DNA from 2 places in the Azospirillum palustre genome. Region 2 is predicted to be linked to the other one. Evidence: predicted binding sites of a transcription regulator. Region 2 holds the regulator's gene; the other holds the start of a gene.
The links. Region 2 encodes HrcA, which represses chaperone genes, less so after heat shock. Its sites were predicted from a motif close to GTTAGCACTCNCCNNNGGNGAGTGCTAAC; they were not measured.
Positions count from the first base shown of each region.

Region 1: groES (co-chaperone GroES) is a predicted target of HrcA. The motif match lies at 1,594-1,622, and genes of this name have one in related genera.

Region 1 is NZ_PDKW01000043.1:2,304,425-2,308,554, reverse strand. It holds gene CRT60_RS33230 (COX15/CtaA family protein) at 1-159, opposite strand, end outside; gene CRT60_RS33225 (lysozyme) at 287-781, opposite strand; gene CRT60_RS33220 (hypothetical protein) at 999-1,235, opposite strand; gene groES (co-chaperone GroES) at 1,684-1,974, shown strand; gene groL (chaperonin GroEL) at 2,024-3,667, shown strand; gene CRT60_RS33205 (hypothetical protein) at 3,924-4,130, shown strand, end outside.
Region 2 is NZ_PDKW01000043.1:2,723,923-2,728,052, forward strand. It holds gene grpE (nucleotide exchange factor GrpE) at 1-447, opposite strand, end outside; gene hrcA (heat-inducible transcriptional repressor HrcA) at 499-1,539, opposite strand; gene CRT60_RS35205 (creatininase family protein) at 1,708-2,454, opposite strand; gene CRT60_RS35210 (YifB family Mg chelatase-like AAA ATPase) at 2,676-4,130, shown strand, end outside.

The DNA.
Region 1 (4,130 bases), 420 kb from region 2:
TTCCACCATCGACAGGCCGGATTCCGTCAGCCGGGTGATGGCGCCGATCACGGCCATGGCCAGCACCATGGCGGCGCAGACCAGCAGCCAGACGGCGATGGGCCGGTTCGGGTTGGGGCGGGTGGCGGCGGCGAGGCTGTCGGAGGCAAAGGCGGTCAAGGCGGCATTCCGGAGCACGGCGGTGGGATGTCCGCAAATGTGGGGCGAACATCCCGTCCCGTCAAACGGCTCGTGCCCGGCGCCTGCCGGATCGGGTCTGCCGGATGAGGCCCGGATCGCCTCTGGATCAGGGGGTGCCGTCCGCGGTGGTCACGCCGTCCTTCGGCTGGGCGGTCTGGCTCTGGAACAGCGCCTCCTCCGCCGCGCGGCGGGCGACGAGGCCCGGCAGCTTGGTCGGCGTGCCGTTCACCGTGGCATAGACCCAGCGGCCGAACTGGCCGGCGGCGCCGGCATAATCGCCCTCGTTCAGCAGCTTCAGCAGGGTCGAGCTTTGCAGGCTGCCGGCGCCGAGATTGAAGACGAAGGACGCCAGCGCGCCGCGCTGGTCCTCGTTCAACGGCACCTTCACCAGGGCGTCGACATGGCCGGCCGCCTGCGCCAGGTCGGAGGCGAGGAAGGCGTCGGCCTGCTCCACCGTGATGGTCTGCCCCATCGTCACGCCGGCGGTATGGCCGTAACCGATGGTGGGAACGCCGGCCGGGCACAGATAGGCGTTGAGGTAGAGGCCTTCGAAATGCTTCACAAGATCGACCGCGGCTTGGCAGACCGGCTGGGTGGTCATGGATGAAAACTCCCGTTTGGCGCGCCGGGCAGGATGGTGCCGCCCGTATCGGCGGCGATCCTATGCGGAATTCGCGCAAGGCGGGAGTGTGGATTTCAATTTGTCGCGAATTGTAGAAACATGGCCGCGGGAACTCCGCAGCAGGAGAAACGAGCGCGAGGTCGGGGCGAAAGACTGAGGGTGAAAGACTGAGTATGAAAGACTGAGTATGAAAGACTCAGGGCGACAGGGTCTGGGCGGCGCCGAACAGCACGAACAGGGCGAACAGCAGGGCGAACAGGCCGGCGATGGTGGTGAACTCCAGCAGAACCTCCACAAGGCGGCTCTCGTGATCCCGCCACCGTGCCCGCTTGCCCGATCCCGGAGCGGAGGCGATTCGGGCCGGCCGCTTGTATTGGAGGCGGTCGGCCGCATGAGTCCCGGTCCAGCCGTCCGCCTGCCGCTTCGCCATCATCGCGCCCTCCACCGCTCCAGTGCCGATTTCTCTAAAATTTTAGGAAATTCCGGCGGATGGCGCTGTGACGGCAATCACAGGCGTGACGTGCGGAAGGCGAGGGGGCGGTTGGGAGGAGCGGGTGGGGCTGCCGGTGGTCGGTTCCGTCCTTTCGCTGTCCGGGCGATGCGTCCGCTGTCGGAAGGGTCGGCTTCTTCTGTGACCGTTCGAAGAAATTTGCCCGCGCCGGCTGTGTGGCGCAATGAGGAAATATGATTTGGAATCAATGAGATATTGCCATCCACGAATGCGGGTTGCAGGCATTTGCGGCAAATTCCGAAACGAGCCTCTTGAATCCACAATCCGCTTCGATTAGCTGTCTGGCACTCGCCGGGCTGGAGTGCTAACAGCCGCCGCCCGCGCCAATTCCCGTCAGTCAGAAACAAGCCTTGATCCAAGGAGGCATTCCATGAAGTTCCGCCCGCTGCACGACCGCGTCGTCGTCAAGCGTCTGGAGTCCGACACCAAGACCAAGGGTGGGATCATCATCCCCGACACGGCCAAGGAAAAGCCGCAGGAAGGCGAGATCATCGCCGTCGGCCCGGGCGCCCGTGACGAGTCGGGCAAGGTCGTGGCGCTGGACGTCAAGGCCGGCGACCGCATCCTGTTCGGCAAGTGGTCGGGCACCGAAGTGAAGATCGAAGGCGTCGATTACCTGATCATGAAGGAATCCGACATCATGGGCGTCATCGAGGCCTAAGTCCTCCGCCCGTACCCTTCGAAATTTACACGTTACAAGGAATCGAGACATGGCTGCCAAAGACGTCAAGTTCGGCCCCTCCGCGCGCGAAAAGCTGCTGCGTGGCGTTGACATCCTCGCCGACGCCGTGAAGGTCACGCTGGGCCCGAAGGGCCGCAACGTCGTGATCGAGAAGTCCTTCGGCGCTCCGCGCATCACCAAGGACGGCGTGTCGGTCGCCAAGGAAATCGAGCTGGCCGACAAGTTCGAGAACATGGGCGCCCAGATGGTCCGCGAGGTCGCCTCGAAGACCAACGATCTGGCCGGTGACGGCACCACCACCGCCACCGTCCTGGCCCAGGCCATCGTCCGCGAAGGCGTGACCAAGGTCGCCGCCGGCCTGAACCCGATGGACCTGAAGCGCGGCATCGACATCGCCGTCGCCGCCGTCGTCGCCGACATCCAGGGCCGCGCCAAGAAGGTCACGACCAACGACGAGATCGCCCAGGTCGGCACCATCTCCGCCAACGGCGAAGCCGAGATCGGCAAGATGATCGCCCAGGCGATGGAGCGCGTCGGCAACGAAGGCGTCATCACGGTTGAAGAGGCCAAGAGCCTGGACACCGAGCTGGACGTCGTCGAGGGCATGCAGTTCGACCGCGGCTACCTGTCGCCGTACTTCGTGACCAACGCCGACAAGATGGTCGCGGACCTCGAAAACCCCTTCATCCTGCTGCACGAGAAGAAGCTGTCGGGCCTGCAGCCGCTGCTGCCGGTTCTGGAAGCCGTCGTCCAGTCCTCGCGTCCGCTGCTGATCATCGCCGAGGACATCGAGGGCGAGGCGCTGGCCACGCTCGTCGTGAACAAGCTGCGCGGCGGCCTGAAGATCGCCGCCGTCAAGGCTCCGGGCTTCGGCGACCGCCGCAAGGCGATGCTGGAGGACATGGCCATCCTGACCGGCGGCCAGGTCATCTCCGAAGACCTCGGCATCAAGCTTGAGAACGTCACGCTCGACATGCTGGGCACCGCCAAGAAGGTCGTGATCTCCAAGGAGACCACCACCATCGTCGACGGCGCCGGCGAGAAGGCCGACATCGAAGCCCGTTGCGGCCAGATCCGCGCCCAGGCCGAGGAGACCACCTCGGACTACGACCGCGAGAAGCTGCAGGAGCGTCTGGCCAAGCTGGCCGGTGGCGTCGCCGTCATCCGCGTCGGCGGTGCGACCGAGGTCGAGGTGAAGGAGCGCAAGGATCGCGTTGACGACGCGATGCACGCCACCCGCGCCGCGGTGGAAGAGGGTGTGGTCGCCGGCGGCGGCACCGCCCTGCTGTACGCCACCAAGGCCCTGGACGCCCTGACCCCGATCAACGACGAGCAGCGCGTCGGCATCGACATCATCCGTCGCGCCCTGCAGGCCCCGGTCCGTCAGATCGCCTACAACGCCGGCACCGACGGTTCGATCGTGGTCGGCAAGCTGCTCGACCAGTCCGACGCCAACTTCGGCTACGACGCCCAGAAGGGTGAGTTCACCGATCTGGTCGCCGCCGGCATCATCGACCCGGTGAAGGTGGTTCGCACCGCCCTGCAGGATGCGGCCTCGATCGCCGGCCTGCTGATCACCACCGAGGCGATGATCGCCGAGAAGCCGGAGAAGAAGGCTGCTCCGGGCGGCATGCCGGGCGGCATGGGCGGCATGGACGACATGGGCTTCTGATAGCCTGACGTCCGACCGTCCTTCGGTTCGGAAAGGGGCGCCTCCGCAAGGGGGCGCCCTTTTCCTTTGCCCGGATGGCGGGGAGGGAGGCGGAGTGCCACCTTGTTCCCGAAACGCCCCAACCCTGAAAAGTCAAGGCCAAGTCCGCCTTGCTTTGCCGCGGTCGCCTCCCAATAATCCGCCCCTCTCTTGCCGGGCACCCCAGCGTGGGGCGCCGGCCTCCTGACTTCCGTATTTTTAAACGAGGGCCTGTTCCATGCGCTCCTTCGAGGGCCAGCATTCCGACAACGTCGCCATCAAGCGCACCCGCGAGCAGAAGCAGCGCCAGCTGGTTCAGCTCAAGGAGCAGGTGGCGACGCTGAAAGCCCACGCGGCCCCCGCCATCCGTGAAGCGTTGGTCAAGCGCATCGCCGAACTCGACGCCGAGCTGCGCCAGCCCGTCAAGCCTGCCCGCGAGGGCCGC
Region 2 (4,130 bases):
CATCACCTGATGGAAGTTCGGGTCGAACGGCTCGCCCGCCGGGTCCAGCTTCTTGATGCCGGCGCGGTCGAAGGCGGCGAACAGCTGGCGCTCGGTCGCCTCGACGCCGACGGCGAGGCCCTTCAGCACATCGTCCTGCTCGCGGCCCTCGGCCGGCACGGCGTCGAGCGCGCGGCGCAGATTGTCGGCGACCGACACCAGCTCCTTGGCGAAGCTCGACACGGCGAACTTGCTGGCGTCCTCGCGGTCGCGCTGGGCACGGCGGCGGGTGTTCTCCGTCTCCGCCATGGCGCGCAGAAGCTGGTCCTTCAGGCTGGCGACCTCGGCTTCCAGCTTGGCGACGCGGTCCTCGGGCGAACCGGCATCCGTCTGGTTGGCGGCGGTGTCGGCGGTGGCCTCGGTCGGCTCCACCGTGGCGTCGGCGGGCTTGTTCTGCTCTTCGCTCATGGTTTTCTCAATTCTTGCTTCGTCAAAAGGCGGAGTTGGTGAGGGCGGTGCTCAGCCGATCAGCCGGCTGACCACCTTGGCGGTGTAATCGACCAGCGGAATGATACGGGCGTAATTGATGCGGGTCGGGCCGATGACGCCGATGGCGCCGATCACCTGTTCCCGGCTGTTCTGGAAGGGGGAGATGATCATCGAGCAGCCGGAATGGCTGAACAGCACATTCTCGGCGCCGATGAAGATCTGCACGCCATCGCCGCGACCGGTGGCGTCCAGCATGCGCAGCATCGTCTCCTTGGTCTCCAGCGCCTCGAACAGGCCGCGCACGCGCTCCAGATCCGACAGCGCGGTGACGTCCTCCAGCAGGCGGGACTGGCCGCGGACGATCAGCTGTCCGGCGTTCGACCCGCCGCTGCCGGCCCAGGTGGCCAGACCGGCGGCGACCACCTTGCGCGACAGCTCGTCCAGCTGGGTCTTCTGCTGCTCGATCTCCTGCAGGACCTCCTGCCGGGCCTCGTCCAGCGTGCGGCCGGCGAGCTTGGCGCTGAGGAAGTTCGACACCGTCTGCAGGGTGGAGGTGGGAACCCCCATCGGCACCTCGATCACCCGGTTCTCGACCAGCCCGTCCTCGTTCACCAGGACGACGAGGGCGCGGCCGGGGCCGAGCGACACGAACTCGATGTGCTTCAGCGGCCGGTCGGTCTTGGGCGCCACCACCAGCCCGGCGCAGTGCGACAGGCCGGACAGCATGGTCGACGCCTCGCCCATCACGTCGGCGAAGGCGCGGCCGGAGGCGGAGCATTTCGCTTCGATCGAGGCGCGCTCGTCCTCGGTCAGCGACCCGATCTCCAGCAGGCCGTCGACGAACATGCGAAGGCCGGCATCGGTCGGGATGCGGCCGGCGGAGGTGTGCGGGGCATAGAGCAGCCCCTGCTCCTCCAGGTCGGCCATCACGTTGCGGATGGTCGCGGGCGACAAGGCCATGCCAAGCCGCCGCGAGATCGTGCGCGAGCCGACCGGCTCCCCCGACGCCACATAGGCGTCGACGATCAGCCGGAAAATCTCGCGCGATCGCTGGTTCAGCTCGTTGATCATGGACTGGGGCGGTCGTGCTCTGTTCGGGCCGGTCGGTTGCGGAACGCGGGTTCCGTCAACCGGTCCGAATTTAGGCAGGTCCGACCGCCGAATCAACGTGCGGGGCGAAGATGCCCCACCGGCATGCCCCCATTGGGATGCGGGCGGCATACAGGCATGTGGCCGCCCTTACTGTTCCGCCAGGAAGGCGCGGTACTGGGTGGCGATGGCGCCGACCGCCGCCTCGTACAGGCGCTGGCCATGTTCGGGACGGGCGAGGCCGGGGGCGGAGCCGATGCGGCCATCGGGATAGCGGCGGCGGAAGTCGCGGGCATCGTGGAAGCCGCCGGCCGGCGCCTGTTCCGGGTCCATCGCCGCGCTCTTGATCGAGTCGGGATAGGCGTACTGGGTCAGCGACACCTCGCTGGGGGTGGCGTGCGAGCCTTCCTTGCCCTGGTACAGCTCGCGCGACAGCCGGCCGACCTCGCCATTCTCCCACCAGTTCACCAGGGTGCAGCGCAGGTCCGGCGCGTCGCGGCCGCGCAGCGCCCGGTTCTCCGCATAGATCTCGTAGAAGGCGGCACGCAGCGTGGCGATGTTGCCGCCATGGCCGTTGACGAAGAAGAAGCGCTCGAACCCGTGTTCGGCCAGCGAGCCGACATAGTCGCGCAGCAGCGCGATCAGGGTGGACGGCTTCAGCGTCATCGAACCGGGGAATTCCATGTGGTGGACGGCCATGCCGACCGGAATGGTCGGGCCGACCAGCGCGCCGGTGGCGTCGCCGACGCCCTTCGCGACGACCTCGGCACAGATGGCGTCGGTGCCGACCAGCCCGTTCGGCCCGTGCTGCTCGGTCGAGCCGATCGGCATGATGATGCCCTTGGAGGTCTTCAGATAGGTTTCGACCTCGGCCCAGGTGCTCAGGTGAAGCTGCACGGTGGCTGATCCTTTTCGACGATGCGTGCCGGCAATGCGGCCGGGAATGCGTTTGCCCTCATGTTAGGCGGCCGGCGGGCCGGGACAACCGCTCCCTGCGCCGGGCGGGCATGACGGGGCCGGCAGTTGGGCTTTGTTCATCCCGTGCTGGCGTATCAGTCTCATGGTGACTACAATCGCGTGTATCATGCCCTGACGGGCGTCTGTTTCGGGGTGCGGTGGTGGTTGCGCGCGTCAACACGGTGGCGTTCCAGGGCATCGAGGTGCTGGGGATCGACGTCCAGGTCCAGATGTCCGGTGGAATCGTCGCCTTCACCGTCGTCGGCCTTCCCGACAAGGCGGTGGGCGAAAGCCGGGAGCGGGTGCGCGCCGCGCTGCACGCGCTGGGACTGGCGCTGCCGGCCAAGCGCATCACCGTCAACCTCGCCCCCGCCGACGTGCTGAAGGAGGGAAGCCATTTCGACCTGCCCATCGCGCTCGGCCTGCTGACTGTGATGGGGGTGCTGCCGGATGCGGAGATCGCCCGCTACGTGGCGCTGGGCGAGCTGGCGCTGGACGGCGCCCTGACCCCGGTGGCGGGTGTGCTGCCGGCTGCCATCGACGCGCTGGCCAACGACCGCGGCCTGATCTGTCCGGCGGCTTGCGGCGGGGAGGCGGCCTGGGCCGGTCCCGACCTCGACGTGCTGGCGCCGGCCAATCTGCTGGCGCTCATCAACCATTTCAAGGGCACCCAGGTGCTGACCCCGCCCAAGCCGCGGATGCAGGAGCAGGACGCGCCGCCGCCCGACCTGCGCGACGTGAAGGGCAACGAAACGGCCAAGCGCGCGCTGGAGGTCGCCGCCGCCGGCTCGCACAACCTGCTGATGATCGGCCCGCCCGGTTCCGGCAAGTCGATGCTGGCCGCCCGGCTGCCCGGCCTGCTGCCGCCGCTCGATCCGGCGGAGGCGCTGGAGGTGTCGATGATCCACAGCGTCGGCGGTTTGCTGGAGGACGGTCGTCTGCTGCGCCAGCGCCCCTACCGCGCCCCCCACCAGTCGGCCAGCCTGCCGGCGCTGGTCGGCGGCGGCACGCGGGCGAAGCCGGGCGAGATCTCCCTGGCGCACCAGGGTGTTCTGTTCCTTGATGAGTTGCCCGAGTTCCCCCGCGCGCTGCTGGAGGCGTTGCGTCAACCGCTGGAGACCGGCAAGGCGGTGGTCAGCCGTGCCAACCACCATGTGACCTACCCGGCGCGCGTACAGCTGGTGGCGGCGATGAACCCCTGCCGCTGCGGCCATCTCGACGACGCCTCGCTCGCCTGTGCCCGCGCGCCGAAATGTGCCGCCGACTATCAGTCGAAGATCAGTGGACCGCTGTTCGACCGCATCGACCTTCACATCGATGTCCCGGCGGTCAGCCCTGCCGACCTCAGCCTGCCGCCCCCGGCGGAGGGCAGCGCCGCCATCGCCGCCCGTGTCGCCGTCGCCCGCGCCATCCAGGCGGAGCGCTACGGCGGTTTCGGTCCTTACCCGGCCGGCCGGGCGGTGCGGACGAATGCCGAGGCGGATGGCGAACTGCTGGAGAAGGTGGCCTCCCCCGACGCTCCCGGCCGCGCCCTGCTGACCGAGGCGGCGGAGCGGCTGAAGCTCTCCGCCCGCGGCTACCACCGGGTGATGCGGGTCGGGCGGACGCTGGCCGAC